DNA from 3 places in the Amycolatopsis thermalba genome. Region 3 is predicted to be linked to each of the others. Evidence: riboswitches for the same ligand, from Rfam matches in the RefSeq annotation. Region 3 holds a riboswitch; each other region holds the start of a gene.
What was found. Region 3 has a riboswitch for S-adenosylmethionine ahead of thrC (threonine synthase). Riboswitches for the same ligand answer to the same signal wherever they lie in the genome.

Region 1 (6,048 bases), 4.4 Mb from region 3:
GGCGTCGGCCGGGACGAGGAAGGTGAACAGCTCCTTCATCCGCTTGGCCAGGACGTGCCCGGCGTGCAGCTCCTTGAGCGCGGGCTGGTTGTCCTGCATGAACCGCATGATCGGCCCGAACCGGCCCTGGATCAGCGCGGAGAGCCGGCGCAGCAGCTCCTCGCGGGCCCGCGCGTGGTCGTCCTGCGCCCGCGCCCACTCGATGATCTCGTCGAGCGAGGTGCCGATGTCCTCGATCAGGCTGTGGACGATGTCCTCTTTCGTGCGGAAGTGGTAGTAGAGCGCGGCCTTGGTGACGCCCAGCGCCTCCGCGATCTCCCGCAACGACGTCTTCTCGTAGCCCTGCTCGACGAACAGGTCCAGCGCGATCTGCTGGATGCGCTCGCGCGTGTCGGTCCGCCGCCCCGCCATGACCGTCCTTCCTGAGGAACTCTCAAACTTGCTTGACGACCGGCTAGCAATGGGCCTACCGTGTCGTCGGCGCCATTACTTGTCGGCCGACTAGCAATGGTTGCTCTCAGTCTAACCCAGTTCTCCACCAGGGGGTTCCACCATGACCACCACCACTCCGGCGCCGGTGACGGCGCCCACGGATTCGAGGAAGTGGCTGGCGCTCGCCGTCGTCGGGCTCGCCCAGCTGCTCGTCATCATCGACACGACGATCGTCAACATCGCGTTGCCCACCGCCCAGGCCGACCTCGGCATGTCCGACGTCGCCCGGCAGTGGACGATCAGCGCCTACACGCTGGCCTTCGGCGGTCTGCTGCTGCTCGGCGGGCGGCTGGCCGACCGGCTGGGCCGCAAGAACACGCTCATCGTGGGCGCGCTCGGCTTCGCCGCCGCCTCCGCGCTGGGCGGGATGGCCTCCGGGCCTGGCCTGCTCATCGCCGCCCGCGCGGCCCAGGGGGTCTTCGCCGCGCTGCTGGCGCCGTCCACGCTCTCGCTGCTGACCATCACGTTCACCGAGGCGAAGGAGCGGGCCAAGGCGTTCGGGATCTTCAGCGCGATCATGATGTCCGGCGGCGCGCTCGGCTTGGTGGCCGGTGGCGCGCTGGCCGAGTACGCGTCCTGGCGCTGGTGCCTGTACGTGAACCTGCCGATCGCCGTCGCCGCCGCCGTCGCGGGCTGGTTCGTGCTGCCGAAGGTGCCGGGCCACCGGTCGACGCGGCTGGACTGGTTCAGCGCGGTGCTGGGCAGCGCCGGGATCGCCGGCCTCGTCTACGGCCTGTCCGAGGCCGCCGGCCGCGGCTGGGGTTCGGCGGTGGTGCTCGGCACGCTGGCCGCCGCGGTGGTGCTGCTGGCCGGGTTCGTGTTCCGGCAGGCCCGGGTCGGGAACCCGCTGCTGCCGCTGCACGTCGTCGCCGACCGGACCCGCTCGTCGGGCTTCCTGACCATCGCGATCGCCGCGTTCGGGATGTTCGGGATGTTCCTGTTCGTCACCTACCAGCTGCAGGCGATCATGGGCTTCGGCGCGCTCGGCGCCGGACTGGCGTTCCTGCCGTTCCTGGCGGCCAACGTGACGGTCTCGACCCTGCTGACGCGGCGGCTGATCCCGCGGACCGGGCCGCGCCCGCTGCTGGTGATCGGGCTCCTGCTGATGGCGGCCGGGCTCGCCGGGCTGACCCAGTTGTCGGTCGACACGTCTTACTGGAGCCTCATCCTGCCGGTGACGCTGGTGCTCGGGGCCGGCGCCGGGCTGGCGATGCCGACGGTCATGAACATCGCGACCGCCGGGGTGGAGCCGGCGGACTCCGGGGTGGCGTCGGCGTTCATCACGACCTCCCAGCAGGTCGGCGCGTCGATCGGCACGGCGTCGCTGAACACGATCGCCGCGAGCGCGACCGCCTCGGCCGCCGGGCTGGCCCTGCCCGCGGCGACCGTGCACGGGTACGCCGTGGCGAACGGCTGGGCCGCGGGGATCGTGGCACTCGGCGCTATCGCGGTCGGGGTCCTCGTCCGCAAGTGAGACGAGCGGAGGGGCGTCCCGGACGGGACGCCCCTCCTGCCGTGTGCGGGATCAGGCCGCGACGACGCTCTTCGGGCCTTCCTTCGGGTGCACGACGGAGGCGCCGCGGTCGGCGATCCACGCCAGCGCGGCGTCGGCCTGGCTGCCGTTGACGCCGACCCGGAAGCGGGCCACCGGGGTGTCACCGACGCGGGTCAGGCCGCCGCCGATCGTGGCGAGCTCGACCTCGAACCGCGCGGAAGCCTCGGGCAGCAGCGCGCCGACGGCCGCGAAGCCGATCAGCACGACGTCGACGGACCGGTCGTAGCTCGACGACTGGCTGCGCGGCGTGTCGATCGGGGGCAGCAGGCTCTGCGCGACCTTGCTCGCCGGGTTGGCCAGCAGCTCCAGCACGGTGCCCTGCTCGACGAGCCGCCCGTCCTCCAGCGCCGCGACCCCGTCGCAGACGCGCCGCACCGCGGCGCCGTCCTGGGTGGTCAGCAGCACGGTGACGCCCAGCTCCGCGCGGGCGCGGTCGAGGACGGTCAGCACGCCGCCGGTCTCCTCCGCGCCGACACCGGCGGTCGGGTCGTCGGCGAGCAGCACGGCCGGGCCGGCGGCGAGCGATCGCGCCAGCGCGACGCGGCGGCGCTGTCCCGGGGTCAGCTCGCTCGGGCGCAGCGCGGCGCGCTGGGTCAGGCCGGCCAGGTCGAGCAGGCGGCCGACGCGGCTGCGGCGCTGCGGACCGTCCAGGCCGAGCTGCTCCAGCGGGGCCGCGACGTTGCCGGCCACGGTGCGCTCGGCGTGCAGCACCGGCTGCGCGTCCAGCACCGCGACCTGGCGGCGCACCTCACGCAGCCGCCGCCCGTCGAGGCCGGTGGTGTTCAGGCCGTCCAGGCGCACGACACCGCGGTCGGGCTTCTCCTGCAGGGCGATGCACCGGGTCAGGGTGGACTTGCCGGAGCCGGCCGGGCCGACGACGCCGAACAGGGCGCCGGCGGGCACCTCGACGCTCACGTCCCGCAGGGCGTGGACGGGCTTGGCGGCACCGGGGAAGGACTTGGTCAGGTTTTCGACAGTGATCACGAATGGCTCCAGCACAACAGGCGCGAACGCGCCGACCGCACACCAAGGCGACCGTCCAGTGCGGACGGTCAGGCGAAGACAGGGAAAAGTGGTGGTTCAGAAGCGGTCAGCGACGACACGCACAGACCGTGCGACGACATTCGTCGACGACGCGGCGCCTCGTGAGCATCGTGCGATACACAGGAATCCTCCATCGGTCCTGGCGTTAGCACCTGCCCCGGGTGGGGTGGTTGCTGCGGCTTCGGCGAGCCAGGTCTCTCAGCCGCTCGGGATGGATACCTCAAAGAGTAGAACGGACTTCACATCTTTTTGGCAAGTCCCCGGCGCGGATCAGGTGCGAGATCACACCAACGGTGGTAAGGACTTGCTCGCCGCGATCCTGGCGAAGTCCCTTACCCCGAGCTGCTCGCCCCGGGTGCGCGGATCGACACCGGCCGCGCGGAGGATCGCCTCGGCCCGCTCCCCCGAACCGGCCCACGACGCCAGCGCGGCGCGCAGGGTCTTCCGGCGCTGGGCGAAGGCGGCGTCCACGACGGCGAACACCTCGTCCCGGTTCGCGTCCGACACCGGTTCCGCGGACCGCTCGAACGCGACGAGCGCGGAGTCCACGTTGGGCACCGGCCAGAACACCGCGCGGGGCACGGGCGCGACCTTGCGGGCCGGGCCGTACCAGGCGAGCTTCACGCTGGGGACGCCGTAGATGCGGCTGCCCGGGCCGGCGGCCATCCGGTCGGCGACCTCGGTCTGGACCATCACCAGGCCGTGCGCCAGCGAGGGCAGCTCGGCGAGCAGGTGCAGGACCACCGGGACGGCGACGTTGTAGGGCAGGTTGGCGACCAGGTGCGTGGGCTCCTGGGCCAGGTCCGCGCGCCGGAGCTTGAGAGCGTCCCGGATCTGGACGGTGAACCGGGGGACGGCTTCGGGCGCGCGCTCGGTGATGGTGACCGGCAGGCGCTGCCCGAGGACCGGGTCGATCTCGACGGCGGTGACCGTGGCCCCCGAGTCCAGAAGGCCGAGCGTCAGCGAACCCAGGCCCGGGCCGACTTCGAGGACGTGATCGCCGTCGCCCACTCCGGAGAGGTCGACGATGCGGCGGACGGTGTTGGGGTCGTGCACGAAGTTCTGGCCGAGCTTCTTCGTGGGACGGACGTCCAGCTCGGCGGCCAAGCCCCGGATCTCGGCTGGTCCGAGCAGTGCTGTCACGTCTGGTGATGCTACTGGCCCGCCCCACCCCCACCACCGCGAGTCCCACGCTCCCGCGCGCGAGTCCCACGCTCAGGTCCGCGAGTCCCACGTCCCCGCGCGCGAGTTCCGCATTCGCGGCAGGCCACCCGCAAAAAAAGATGACCCCGGCCACCGGCCGGGGTCATCATGGTCTTGCTCGGGGGGTCAGCTGGTCGCCTTGGCGCCGCAGACCGGCCAGGCTCCGTAGCCGCCGCGGTCGTCGCGCACCTTGGTCGCCACCGCGATCTGCTGTTCGCGCGTGGCCTGGTGCGGGTAGGCCGCGTACTGGTCGCCGCCGTAGGCGTCCCACGTGCTCTTGTTGAACTGCAGGCCGCCGTAGTAGCCGTTGCCGGTGTTGATCGACCAGTTGCCGCCGGACTCGCACTTCGCGATGGCGTCCCAGATGGCGCTGTCGCTGATCACCGGCTGCTTCGTGCCGACCCGGACGATCTTCGGCTTGGCCTCGACCAGCACCTTGGTCGACAGCTCCTCGCGGGCGGTCTCCTTGCCGTTGCGCTTGGTGATCCGGTAGGTCACCAGCTTCTTGCCCGCGGTGCCCGGGTCCTGGACGACCTCGTCACCGGCGTCGAGGGTCGCGTCCTTGATCTCCTGGACCTCGGGCGCGATCTCCTCTTCCTGGTTGATCACGGACACGCCGGTGCGGGAGATGTGCACCTCGGCGCCGTTGGCCAGCTTGAGGCCGAGCCCGCCGTCGATCTCGTCGTCCGGGCCGAGCGACAGGCCCTGCTCGGCCAGGAACTCCTCCGCGGTGATCGCGGTGGTGCTCACCTGGCGCGGGGCGGCGTCGCCGTCGAACACGGTGATGTTCTTGAGGGTCTTGACCTCGACGGTCGCGCCGTCCAGCGGCAGCTCCGCGTCCAGCGGCATCGAGTACGCGGTGCCCGGGCCGAACTGGCCGCTCAGGCCCAGCTGCGTGATGGCCTCCTGGAGGCTCGTCGCGCGGACCCACAACTCGCGGGCGACCCCGTCGACGACGAGGTTCAGCTTGCGGCCGCGCTCCAGCTTGATGACGCCACCGTCACCGACCGGCGCCTGCGGCGAGGGGGACAGCGCGTCGTGCTCACCGACGGTGAGACCGGCGTCCTCGAGGACCTCGCCGACCGTCTTGCCGAAGCTGTGCACGGTCTGCGTGTGGCCGTCGACGTCGACGGTCACGCTCTTGTTCATGGCCAGCGCGGCCGCGCCGCCGCCGGTCAGGCTGATCAGGAGGGCCAGGACCGAGCCCCGGAGGAACCGGCGCTTCCAGGTCTTGACCGCGGTGACGAGGGCCTTCTCCGGCTCCTCTTCGGCCTCCACGGCGGCCGTGCGGTCTTCGGACACCGCATCCGGGATGGCCAGCGCCGGGAGCATCGTGGTCTCGGCGTTGATCAGCCGGATCAGCTCGTCGACGTCGATCTCGGCCTCGGCCATGAGATCGTCCGCGTCGCTACCCAGAACCGTGCGGATGTCGTGCTCGGTGACGGCCAGGTCGTCCGAGAACGCGTCGGCGTCGGGCCAGTCGAGGGTGCCCACGGCGCCGCCACGGCTGGACTCGAACCAGTCCATCGCCTCGGTCGGGCGCGCGTCGGCCCATCTACTACCAGTCACAGCAGGTCGATCCCTTTCGCACTACGGCTCCCGGAAGTCGTCGCCATCCCCGATCCCGACCTGCACTGGCTTGACTCCGGGTGTCCCGCGCTTCGCCCGGTTGGAGCGATCATGCGGCACGGTCACGGGACAGTAACGGACCCCGGGAGGTTGCGCAAACACCGGGCGGAATGTCGTGGCGTTCG
Region 2 (6,048 bases), 850 kb from region 3:
GGCCTACATCGCGGTCGTCGTGCTGGCCCAGGGCACCCTGGTGGACTGGTCGCTGCCGCTGCTGGTGGTCTACGAACTGGGCGCGGGCCTGGCGCTCGGCCTGGTGCTCGGCTTCGCCGGGGCCTGGGCCCTGCGGCGCGCGGCGCTGCCCGCCACCGGTCTCTATCCACTCGCGACGGTCGCGGTGTGCGTGGTGGCCTACTCGTCCGGGCAGCTGCTGCACGCGTCCGGGCTGCTGGCCACCTACGTCGCCGCGGTGGTGCTCGGCAACGCCCGGCTGCCGCACCGGTCCGACACGGTGTCCTTCGCGGAGGGTCTCGGCTGGCTCGCCCAGATCGGGCTGTTCGTGCTGCTGGGCCTGTTCGCCTCACCCGGGCGGCTGCTGGAGTCGATCGTGCCCGGCCTGATCGCCGCCGCGGTCCTGCTGCTGCTCGCGCGCCCGGTGTCGGTGCTCGTCACGCAGCTGCCGTTCCGCGTTCCGCTGCGCGAGCAGGTGTTCCTGTCCTGGGCGGGGCTGCGCGGCGCGGTGCCGATCGTGCTGGCGATGATCCCGCTGTCCGAGCAGATGGCCGGTGCGCAACGGCTCGTCGACGCCGTGTTCGTGCTCGTGATCGTGCTCACCCTCGTCCAGGGGCTGACGCTGGGCCGCCTCGCGCGGATCCTCCGGCTGCCCGGGGACGCGGAGCCGAAGGAGGTCCAGGTCGACGCCGCGCCGCTGGACGAGCTGCAGGCCGAGCTGCTCCAGGTCAAGATCCAGCCCGGCTCCCGCCTGCACGGCGTGTACCTGTCCGAGCTGCGGCTGCCGTCCGGGGCGTCGCTGAGCCTGATCGTCCGCGACGGCCGCAGCTTCACCCCGCAGCGCACCGACCGGCTGCAGCGCGGGGACCAGATCCTGATCGTGAGCACCGAGTCCGCGCGGGAGGCGGCCGAGCGGCGCATCCGCGCGGTGGACCGGGCCGGGCCGCTGGCGCGCTGGAAGGGCGAGTCCGGCACGTGAGACCCGCTGGCGCGCCGCGGGGACGATCGGTTACTGTGTCGGCGTAGGTCATGAGTGCCAGCGCCAAGCCCCGGCTCGCTGGCCGGCAACCCTCCTTCCGCGGTGGGGTGCCCCGGGTGAGGACCTGGCTCGTCGCGAGGTGCGGCGGGCAAGCGCGGACCCCGGTGCGGGTCCCCGGACCCGAGGAGCCGTTCCGATGACTCTCGCTCTCGATCGCGTCACCACCCCCGCCGTCACCGCAGCCGCGGCCGTTCCGCTGGTCACCGGCGGGGAGCTGGACTACGCCAACCTCGACCACGCGGCCAGCGCCCCGTGCCTGGAGTCCGTGCGGCGCGCGGTGGACGAGTTCCTGCCCCACTACGCCAGCGTGCACCGCGGCGCGGGGTTCGCCTCGCAGGTGTCCACAAAGGTCTACGAGCGGACCCGTGACGTGCTGCGCCGGTTCGTCGGCGCGCGGTCCTCGGACGCGGTCGTGTTCACCCGCAACACCACGGACGCGCTGAACCTGCTGGCCCGCAGCCTGCCCCGGCACACGTCGGTGGTGCTGTTCGACACCGAGCACCACGCGGCGCTGCTGCCGTGGCGCGGCCCGAACGTGCGCCGGATCCCGCTGCCGAACACGCGCCTGGCCGCGGTGTCCGCTGTGGACAGTGCGCTGGCGGAGTGCCCGGAGGGGCCGCGGCTGGTGGTCGTGACCGGCGCGTCGAACGTGACCGGCGAGCTGCTGCCGGTGGCCGAGATCGCGGCGGTGGCCCGGCGGCACGGCGCGCGCGTCGCCCTGGACGGCGCGCAGCTGGCTCCGCACCGGCCGATCTCGGTGCGGGAGCTGGACGTGGACTACGTCGTGCTGTCCGGGCACAAGCTGTACGCGCCGTTCGGGGCGGGCGCGCTGATCGGGCGGGGCGACTGGCTGCGCGCGGCGGACCCGTACCTGGCCGGCGGCGGGGCGACGAAGTCCGTGCGCCGCGACGGCGACGGTCTCGGGGTGGCGTGGCAGAGCGGGGTCGAGCGGCACGAGGCCGGTTCGCCCAACACCGTGGGCGTGTACGCGCTCGGTGTGGCGTGCGAGGAGCTGGCCGGGTCGTGGGACGCGGTGGTGGCGCACGAGCGGGAGCTGCTGGAGCGGCTGACGCGGGGGCTGGCGGCGGTGCCGGACCTGGCGGAGCTGCGGCTGTTCGACGGCGCGGCCGAGCGGGTCGGCACGGTGAGTTTCGTGCTCGACGGGTTCGAGCCGGGCTGGGTGGCGGCGGTCCTGTCGGCCGAGTACGGCATCGGCGTGCGCGACGGCGCGTTCTGCGCGCACATCGCGGTGCGGCGGCTGGTGGAGCGCACCGGCGGGGAGGGGCAGCAGGCGCTGCGGGTGAGCCTCGGGCTGGGCACCACGGCCGAGCACATCGACCGGCTGGTGACCGCGCTTCGGCAGATCGTCGCCCGCGGCGCCCGGTGGACCTACGGGGTGGTGGAGGGCCGGTGGGCGCCGTGCCCGGATCCGCGGCCGTTGCCGGGGTTTCTGGCCTGAGCGGTGTGGGCGGTTCCGGGCGTTTCCCGGCCTGCGCCGGGGGCCCTCCCGGCAGGCGTGGACAATGGCGGGGTGAGCAGTGACCCCCAGCCCTCCCCGGACCCGGACACCGTGCCGGACGAGCAGCCGGCGCCCCCGCCCCGGCGGCGCGCCCTGCTGCTGGCCGTGATCGCGATCGTCGTGTTCGCGGTGGACGTCGTGACCAAGTCGGTCGTCGTGGCGACCCTGGAGGGGCACGAGCCGGTCCGGGTGCTCGGCGGGCTCGTCTACCTGCAGCTCATCCGCAACCCCTTCGCCGCCTTCGGCCTGGGCGTCACCGGCATGACCTGGGTGTTCGCGATCGTCGCGTTCGGGGTGGTCGTCGCGCTGATCTGGTTCGCCAAGCGGCTGCGCTCGGCCGGCTGGGCGATCGGCCTCGGGCTCATCCTGGCCGGCGCGCTCGGCAACCTCGTCGACCGCGTGTTCCGCGCGCCCGGTGTCCTGCGCGGTCACGTCGTGGACTTCGTGTCGCTGTTCGCGCCCGACGGTGACGTGTGGCCGGTCTTCAACGTGGCCGACTCGGCGATCTGCGTCGGCGGCGTGCTGATCGTGCTGCTGTCCCTGCTCGGCCGCGACTACGACGGCTCCGTCAAGAAAGCCAAGCGTTGAGCGCCCGGATGCTGCCCGTCCCGGACGGGCTCGACGGCATGCGCGTGGACGCGGGCCTGGCGAAACTCCTCGGCCTGTCCCGCACGGTCGTCGCGGAGCTGGCCGAGTCCGGCGACGTCCTGCTCGACGGTCGTCCCGCCGGCAAGTCCGACCGCCTCTCGGCCGGGGTGCTGCTCGAGGTGACCCTGCCCGACCCGGACAACCCGGTCGAGGTGATCGCCGAACCGGTCGAGGGCCTGCGCATCCTCCACGACGACGACGACATCGTGGTCGTGGCCAAACCGGTCGGCGTCGCCGCGCACCCCAGCCCCGGCTGGACCGGGCCCACCGTCGTCGGCGGGCTCGCCGCGGCCGGGCTGCGCGTCTCCACCTCCGGCGCGGCCGAGCGCCAGGGTGTGGTGCACCGCCTCGACGCCGGCACCACCGGCGTGATGGTCGTGGCCAAGAGCGAGCACGCCTACACCGTGCTCAAGCGCGCGTTCAAGGAACGCACCGTCGACAAGGGCTACCACGCCGTCGTGCAGGGCCACCCGGACCCGACGCGCGGCACGATCGACGCCCCGATCGACCGGCACCCCCGGCACGACTACAAGTTCGCCGTCGTCGCCGGGGGCCGCCCGTCGGTCACCCACTACGAGGTGATCGAGGCGTTCCGCGCGGCGTCCCTGGTGGACGTCAAGCTGGAGACCGGCCGCACGCACCAGATCCGGGTGCACTTCTCGGCGCTGCGGCACCCGTGCGCCGGCGACCTGACCTACGGCGCGGACCCGGTGCTGGCCCGCAAGCTCGGCCTGACCCGGCAGTGGCTGCACGCGCGCACCCTCGGCTTCGCCCACCCCGCCGACGGCCGCTGGGTCCAGTTCGAGGCGCCCTACCCGGAGGACCTGTCGCACGCCCTGGACGTGCTGCGGGCGGAAAGCTAGGCGGCCCGCCCGTTACGGGTCACCCGGTAGCGCGGTTCCGGGCCCAGGACGGCAGCCAGGCCGGGCCGGTCAGCGGTGGCAGACTCGCGAAGTGCTCGATGACCGCCCGCAGGCCCGGGTGCGGGTTCGTCCGGGGGAGCAGCAGCGAGAGCGGGTAGACCAGCGCCGGGTTCACGATCGGGATGCGGCGCAGGTCGTGCTGAGCCGGCCACAGGTAGCGGTCGCGCGCGCCGACGAGGGTCGCCAGGTCCGCCGACTCGGCGAGGGCGTCCGCGAGCACCTCGTTGCCGAAGTTCGGGCCCGCCGCGTCGATGCGCAGGTCGAACTCCGTGGCGAGCTGGTCGTAGAACACACCCCATTCGCTCCGCGGCGCGATGCCGGGCACCCGGATCGGCAGGCCGCGCAACCGGTCCGGCGTCACCGCGCGTTCGGCGGCGAGCGGGTGCCTGGGGCCGACGAGCAGCTCCAGCGGCGAGTCGAACGCGTGGATCATCCGCACCTCGCCGGGCAGCGTGGCCGGATCGGTGACGCCGCGGAACGCGGCGTCCACCTCGCCGGCCTGCACGGCGGCGGCCACCACGTGCGGGTCGTCGACCCGGAGGGTCACCACATCGAGTTCGGTCCCGGGACGGGACCGCCAGTACTCGTGCAGGACGACGGCCTGGGCGGTGCGCAGGCCGAGCACGTCGATCCGCAGCGCCCGCGAGCCCGGCCGGATCGCGGTGACGGCCCGGTCCACCCCGGCGACGATGCCCCGTGCGTGCGGGAGGAACGCCTGCCCGTCGAGCGTCGGTTCGACGCCGCGGGCGGTGCGGACGAACAGGCGGACCCCGAGTTCGCGCTCCAGGCCGGCGATCCGCTTCGACACCGCCTGCTGCGTCACGCCCAGCTCGTCCGCCGCGTGCTGCATCTGCCGCAGCTCGGCGGCCAGCACGAACGATCGCAGTGCCTCGGTGTCCACCGGGCCAGCTTAAGCAGGCTCAACCACCGGTTGTGGCTCCCCGGGCGGCGGTTGTGCCAGATGAGTTCGAGATCGAGTTGGCCTTTGGGGGTGTTGCTGACCGGTTCGGTCAGTTGCCGGGCCGGCTCGAGCAGGTGCTGGGCGGGGGTGTGGGGTTCGGTTGCGGTAGGACGGTCGCAGCAGCCGCACCCCGCGGTCGGTGCGGGAGGTGTCCGGGTCGCGGGAGGCGTAGCTCTTGCCGGCCAGGGTCAGTAGTCCTGGCCCCGGACTGGCCGGGCCGGTAAGGCAACGCGTCGGGGCAGGTGGCGGGCACACACCGCAACCATCGGGCCTGCGAGCGCGCTCCCGGCAGCACCTGCGCTACCGCCAGCGTCATAGGACTCACTCGTCTAGTCCTCCAGCGACCAGGTGAGGGTGCGGTCGTCCGGTTCCGGGCGGGGGCTCCAGCGCACCGCCACCACCCGGGTGGACTCGGGAGCACGTAGACCGTGTGCCCGCCCGCCGTCTCGCCGGGCTGGACCCCGATCTTGTGCGGCGGCCGGGACGTCAGCGACACCGGCGCCTTCCCCACCGGCGTGCCGTCCTCGGTGAGCAGCTCCAGGTAGTTGTCCGGCAGCGACACGAACGGGATCGGCCCCTTGTTGGTGACCTCGGTGTGCACCACGACCGCCCGCTCACCCGGTTCGAGCCGGTACCCGGCCGCGCCGAACAGGTAGTCCGCCGGGTCCTGCACCTCCAGCAGCTGCACGGTGAGCTGCTCGCCGTCGAGACCCTGCCCGGCCAGGCTGTCACCGATCTTCCCGGTGCGCGGGCCCGCCGGTGGCGCGGGCCGCTGGTCGCCGCGGGCCCAGGACGCCGTCTGCGGCGGGCCCCACGTGCTGATCACCGGGTCCAGCGGCGCCGGATACGGCCCGGACGCGACACCGGCGACCTGGTACGGCCCCGAGCCCCCGGCGGGCGGCGCCGGGACCGGGTACGGCCCGGACGGCACACCACCGGG
Region 3 (6,048 bases):
GCGGCGGAACTGGTGGACGCGGGGTTCACCGACCTGCAGACGTGGGTGTGGCAACCCCCGGGCGTCACGGCCCCGCTGGCGGCCCAGTTCCGCGCCCGGCGCCCGGACTGACCGGCTTCGCGGGTACACGGCGCCGCCGCTCCCGCCCCGGGCCGCGACGGATTCGCGCCTCGCGCGCAGCCACCCCCGCCCCGGACCGGCAGCAGCACGAGCCCCCACAGCGCCACCCGCCCACCCGCACCGCAGCGGATTCAGCCCCGCACGGCCGCTACCGCCCTCCAACCCGCGGCAGCACGAACCCCCACAGCACCACCCAGCCACACGCCCCCGCACCGCGGCGGATTCAGCCCCGCACGGCCGCTCGCCCCGGATCGGCGGCGACGCGAACCCGGCCGATCAAACCGCCGTCCGCCCCCTGCGCGGGTGTCACTGCGGCCTGACGTCCGTCCGCAGTGGATGGTCCGGCGGGATCTCCACCAGCACGATCGACGTGCCGTCCGGGTCGGAGATGCGCGCCTCGTCCAGGCCCCACGGCTCCCGGCGCGCCTCGCGGTCCGGCTGAACCCCGCGCTGGGCCAGCTCGTCGAGCGTGGCCTCGAGGTCGCGGACCTGGAACCACAGCTCGACGTCCGGGCTGGTGCCCTTCTCGCCGCGGCCGACGACCTCCAGGTAGCCCTGGCCGGTGAAGAACACGGTGCCGCCGGGGAACGTGCGGTAGATCGCCAGGCCGAGCACGTCCCGGTAGAACGCCGTGGTCTTCTCGGGGTCGCGGGGGTGGATCAGCACCCGGCTGCTCAGCACGTCCATACCTCTTCCCTACCCCACCCGGTCAGGAGGCCGCAATCGCGGCGATCCCGGCCAGGACCACGACCGAGCCGGCCAGGCGGCGGACCGGGTGCGGCTCGTCCAGCACGAGCCAGGCGGCGAGCCCGCCCAGCACGATGCTCACCTCCCGAGCGGGCGCGACCAGGCTGATCGGCGCCATGCGCATCGCGTAGAGCACGAGCAGGTACGCGACGGGCGACAGCACCCCGACGATCACCGCCTCCCGCCAGTGCGACCGCCACAGCGCGCCGATCCGGCCGCCTGCCCGCATGGCCGCGGGCGCGAGCAGCAGGCTCTGCAGCACCGAGCCGGCGGCGAAGTAGGTCAGGGGCGGGACGGCGAGGGCGTTGACGGCGTGGTCGTCCCAGAGCGTGTAGGCGGCGATGGCGACGCCGGTGAGCAGCCCGTACCAGACCCCGGCCCGGCGGGCGCGGGCGTCCGCGGCCGAGCGCGAGCCGAGCCCGATCACCAGCACCCCGGCGACGACGAGGAACGCCCCGGCGAGCCCGAGCCACCCCGGCCGCTCGCCGAGCAGGACGACGGCCGCGAGCACCGACAGCAGCGGTCCGCTCCCCCGCGCCAGCGGGTAGACGACGGACAGGTCGCCGACGCGGTACCCCCGCTGCAGCACGATGCTGTAGGCGATGTGGAAGACCGCGGTGAGCAGCGCCGCCACCAGCCAGGTCCACTGTGGATGCTGCCCCTCGGCCACGAGTGCGACGACCGCGACCGGGGCGCAGACCACCGCCGAGACGGTGTAGTAGAGGAAGACGAACCGGGCCCCGGCGGCGACCCGTTTGGCCGCGAGGTTCCACCCGGCGTGCACGACGGCAGCCAGGAGTACGAGCCCGAGCGCCGTGCCGTTCACCTGCCCCTCCCAGCCAGTGCGAGTGACACCGTAGCGCCCTGCTAACCTTGACGGTCGTTGCCGTGTGGCATTCCGCCAGGGAGGAAACCCGCACGCCGGGGCCGGTACAGCGCGGCAGCGAACCCACCGACAGATCGAAGGAGCGCCTTCATGGCCAACATCAAGTCCCAGATCAAGCGCATCAAGACCAACGAGAAGGCGCGCCAGCGCAACCAGTCGGTCAAGTCCTCGGTGAAGACCGCGATCCGCAAGTTCCGCGAGGCCGCCGAGTCGGGCGACAAGGCCAAGGCCGTCGAGCTGCAGCAGGTTGCCGCTCGCGCCCTGGACAAGGCCGCCAGCAAGGGCGTCATCCACGCGAACCAGGCCGCCAACAAGAAGTCGGCGATGGCCAAGCGCGTCAACCAGCTCGGAGCTTGATCTCCAGCGAAGGGGCGGGCATCCGGCAGGGTGCCCGCCCCTTCGCCGTTCCCGCGGGCTGACAAGGCTGCCACTTCCCCCGATGCGATCGACGCGGGACCGCCCACGGCACCCCGGTCACGGCAGCCGCCCTCCGGCTGCGCAGCCGGCGTCGGTTCATGACTGCACCAGCAGCGGTGACTCCCGGCCCAGGCGCTCACCAGCAACCCCCAACCCCACAGCGCCCGCCCCGGCGCTGTTCCGGGTCCGCCAGCCGGGCTCAGCGCTTGTCGCGGGCGGCGGCGAGTTCCAGGACTGCCCGCTCCAGCGCGTAGGCCGGGTCCGCGGCCTGGCCCTTGACCTCGGCGTTCACCCTCGCCACCACCGCCATCGCCTCGGCGAGGCCGGCCTGTGTCCACCCGCGGGACTGTCCCTGCGCCTTGCGGATCTTCCACGGCGGCATGCCCAGCTCACCGGCCATCTGGTTCGGGTTGCCGCGCCCCGCCGCCGACACCCGCGCGATGGTGCGCACCGCGTCGGCGAGGGCGTCGGCGATCAGGACGTGCGCCACGCCGATCTGCAGCGCCCACCGCATCGCCTCCAGCGCCGCGCCGCGCTCCCCCGCGACGGCCTTCTCCGCCACGGCGAAGCCGGTTACGTCCGCTCGGCCGCGGTGGTAGCGGCGCACGGCCTCCTCGTCGACCCGCCCGCCGGAGTCCGCCACCAGCTGCGACGCGGCCGCGGCCAGCTCCCGCAGGTCGGATCCGACGGCGTCGATCAGCGCCGCGACACCCGCCGGGTCGATCTTCCCACCGGCCTGCCGGACCTCGTTGCGGACGAACGACTCGCGATCCGCCGGCCGGGTGATCTTCGGGCACTCGGTGACCTGCGCACCGGCCTTGCGCAGCGCCGCGGGCAGGGACTTGGCCGCCTTGCTGCGTCCGCCCCCGGTGTGCACGACGACGAGGACGACCCCGTCGGCCGGCATCTTCGCGTAGGCCAGCACCGCATCGGCCAGCTCCTGGCCGATGTCCTGCGCGCCCTCCAGCACGATGACCCGCCCCTCGCTGAACAGCGACGGGCTGACCAGCTCGGCGAGGGCGGGCGGTGTGAGATCGGGCACGCGGACCTTGGTCATCTCGGCCGTTGGGTCCTCCCGGCGGGCCTGACCGAGAGCGCCCCGGACGGCGCGCTCGACGAGCAGCTCCTCTTCGCCGAGCACGAGCTGCAGGGGGGCGGAGGTGGTTGCCGGCGCGGTCACGGTTCAGATCCTCCCACGGACCACCGACAGCTCCCGAGCGTGATGAAACCCGCAGGGGCATGGCGTGGTCCGAGCGATGTGCCGTATGTTGTCAACCAGGCATCGCGCGAGCGCGTGAGCCACCACAATCGAATACCGCTCATCCAGAGGGGCAGAGGGAACGGCCCGACGAAGCCCCGGCAACCGGCGTCAGCCTGTCATCTCGATTCCGCGAGGTAGCTGACGATCACGGTGCCAATTCCGGCCCGCGTCAGCGGGACAGATGAGGAAAGGAACCTCGCGATGACTGCAGCCCTCGATTCGACCACCACCCGCGGCACCGTCGACCTCGGTCCGGCCGTGGAACTGGTCTCCAAGGAAGAGGGTCACCGCCAGCCGCTCGCCCCGGAGTTCGTCTCCGCCGAGGACTTCTCCCCGCTCGAGGTCGCCTACGACTTCGGCCGTGTGCGCCGCGAGGACATCCAGGCCGGCCCGCGCAACATCTGGCGCTACAAGAAGCTCCTCCCGGTGCCCTCGAACGTCGAGGAGATCCCGAACACCGAGCCCGGGTGTACCAGGCTGGTGAAGGCCGACCGGCTCGCCAAGGCTCTCGGCGTGAAGAGCCTGTGGGTCAAGGACGACACCGGCAACCCCACCCACTCGTTCAAGGACCGCGTCGTCGCCGTCGCCCTGGCCGCGGCTCGCGAGTTCGGATTCGACACCCTGGCCTGCCCGTCCACCGGCAACCTGGCCAACGCCGTCGCCGCGGCAGCCGCCCGCGCCGGCTGGCAGTCCGTGGTGCTGATCCCGTCCTCGCTCGAGCGCGCCAAGGTGCTGACCACCGCGGTCTACGACGGCAACCTCATCGCCGTCGACGGCAACTACGACGACGTCAACCGCCTGGCCACCGAGCTGGCCGCCGAGCACGAGAACTGGGCGTTCGTGAACGTCAACGTGCGCCCCTACTACTCGGAGGGCTCGAAGACGCTCGCCTACGAGGTCGCCGAGCAGCTCGGCTGGCGGATCCCCGAGCAGATCGTCGTGCCGATCGCCTCGGGCTCGCAGCTGACCAAGGTGGACAAGGGCTTCCGCGAGTTCGCCAAGCTCGGCCTGGTCGACGACACCCCGTACAAGGTCTTCGGTGCCCAGGCGGCCGGCTGCTCGCCGGTCTCCGCGGCCTTCCGCAACGGCCACGACGTCGTCCAGCCGGTCAAGCCGGACACGATCGCCCGCTCGCTGGCGATCGGCAACCCGGCCGACGGCCCCTACGTGCTCGACACGGTCCGCCGCACCGGCGGCGCGATCGAGGACGTGACCGACGCAGAGGTCGTCGAGGGCATCCGCCTGCTGGCCCGCACCGAGGGCATCTTCACCGAGACCGCCGGTGGTGTCACCGTCGCGACGGCGAAGAAGCTCATCGAGGCCGGCAAGATCGACCCGGACGCCGAGACCGTCCTTCTCATCACCGGTGACGGCCTGAAGACCCTGGACGCGATCGAGAACGAGGTCGGCCCCAAGGCGACCGTGCCGCCGTCGGCGGCGGCCGTGCACGAGGCGCTGGGTCTGTAATCAAGGTTCCACCTCACTTCCCCCGGCGCACCAGCGCCGGACCGGTCTGATCGGGGATCACCGCGGTGTCGCCGTCGGTGTCCGTGCGGGCGACGAGCGCGCCGTCCGCGGTCAGGGTGTCGAGTGTCGTGCGGTTCGGGTGGCCGTAGCGGTTGCCCAAACCGACGCTCACCAGCGCCAGCCGCGCGGACACCGCGGCCAGGAACTGGGGCAGCGAGAACCTGCTGCCGTGGTGGGGCACCTTCAGGATCTCCGCGTGCAGATCCGTTCCGGCAGCCACCAGGTCGGCCTGCGCGGCCAGTTCCACATCACCGGTCAGCAGCACGCCGCCCGCCGCCGTGTGAGCCCGTAGCACGACCGAGCCGTTGTTGATCTGTGTTCCGTCGTCGTCCTCTCCTTCCGGCACGTACCGGGGACCGAGCACCTCCAGGTCCAGCGCAGGCCACTCGAGCCGTCGACCGAGGTCCAGTTCGAGCAGCGGAACCCCGTGCCTGGCGGCGATCCGGCCGGCCTGACGCCACGCCCAGTCCGGCTGCCGCCCCGGTCCCACCGCGATGGCCCCCACCGACCGCCCCTCGAACACCGAGTCGAGCCCGCCGATGTGGTCGGCGTGCAGGTGGCTCAGCACCACCAAGGGCACCCGCTCGACGCCCAGCCGGTCCAGGCACCGGTCGGCCGGCCCCGGCTCTGGCCCGGCGTCCACCACGACCGCCCGACCGGGCTCACCGGTGGCCAGCACGAGGCTGTCGCCCTGACCGACATCGCAGGCGACGACCGCCCAGCCCGGCGGCGGCCAGCCGGGCGCGATCACCCTGCCCGGCAGGACGACCAGCAGCACCCCGGCCAGCACCAGCGCCAGCAACACCCGCAGCCGCCGCCGGCGCAGCGCCAGCACCACGGCGACGGCGACCACCAGCGCGAGGAACCCGCCCCACCAGCCGCTGGGCCACGCCAGCACCGCCCCGGGCACTTCCGACGCCCGCCGCGCGACGACGATCAGCCAGCCCGCCTCCGGCCCGGCCAGCCGGACGACCATCTCGCCACCGGCGGGCCACGCGGTGGCGACGACCGTCGCGAGCACCCCGAACACCGTCGCCGGAGCGACCACCGGCGCGGCCAGCACGTTCGCCGCCACGCTGACCAGGCTCAG

Region 1: another riboswitch for S-adenosylmethionine. It lies ahead of L1857_RS32895 (methionine ABC transporter ATP-binding protein); the one in region 3 lies ahead of thrC (threonine synthase).
Region 2: another riboswitch for S-adenosylmethionine. It lies ahead of L1857_RS15505 (aminotransferase class V-fold PLP-dependent enzyme); the one in region 3 lies ahead of thrC (threonine synthase).

What each region holds. Positions count from the first base shown of each region.
Region 1 is NZ_CP091196.1:6,794,816-6,800,863, forward strand. Features, by position in the region: gene L1857_RS32885 (TetR/AcrR family transcriptional regulator) at 1-411, opposite strand, end outside; gene L1857_RS32890 (MFS transporter) at 578-1,966, shown strand; gene L1857_RS32895 (methionine ABC transporter ATP-binding protein) at 2,018-3,031, opposite strand; SAM riboswitch class I at 3,219-3,309, opposite strand; gene rsmA (16S rRNA (adenine(1518)-N(6)/adenine(1519)-N(6))-dimethyltransferase RsmA) at 3,374-4,234, opposite strand; gene L1857_RS32905 (resuscitation-promoting factor) at 4,421-5,821, opposite strand.
Region 2 is NZ_CP091196.1:3,208,785-3,214,832, forward strand. Features, by position in the region: gene L1857_RS15500 (potassium/proton antiporter) at 1-997, shown strand, start outside; SAM riboswitch class IV at 1,044-1,158, shown strand; gene L1857_RS15505 (aminotransferase class V-fold PLP-dependent enzyme) at 1,194-2,516, shown strand; gene lspA (signal peptidase II) at 2,589-3,164, shown strand; gene L1857_RS15515 (RluA family pseudouridine synthase) at 3,161-4,087, shown strand; gene L1857_RS15520 (LysR family transcriptional regulator) at 4,107-5,048, opposite strand; partial or broken gene L1857_RS35695 (IS982 family transposase) at 5,087-5,309, opposite strand; partial or broken gene L1857_RS15525 (AsnC family protein) at 5,438-6,048, opposite strand, start outside.
Region 3 is NZ_CP091196.1:2,356,696-2,362,743, reverse strand. Features, by position in the region: gene L1857_RS11630 (class I SAM-dependent methyltransferase) at 1-111, shown strand, start outside; gene L1857_RS11625 (VOC family protein) at 427-807, opposite strand; gene L1857_RS11620 (EamA family transporter) at 830-1,693, opposite strand; gene rpsT (30S ribosomal protein S20) at 1,844-2,110, shown strand; gene holA (DNA polymerase III subunit delta) at 2,370-3,350, opposite strand; SAM riboswitch class I at 3,487-3,619, shown strand; gene thrC (threonine synthase) at 3,633-4,898, shown strand; gene L1857_RS11600 (ComEC/Rec2 family competence protein) at 4,912-6,048, opposite strand, start outside.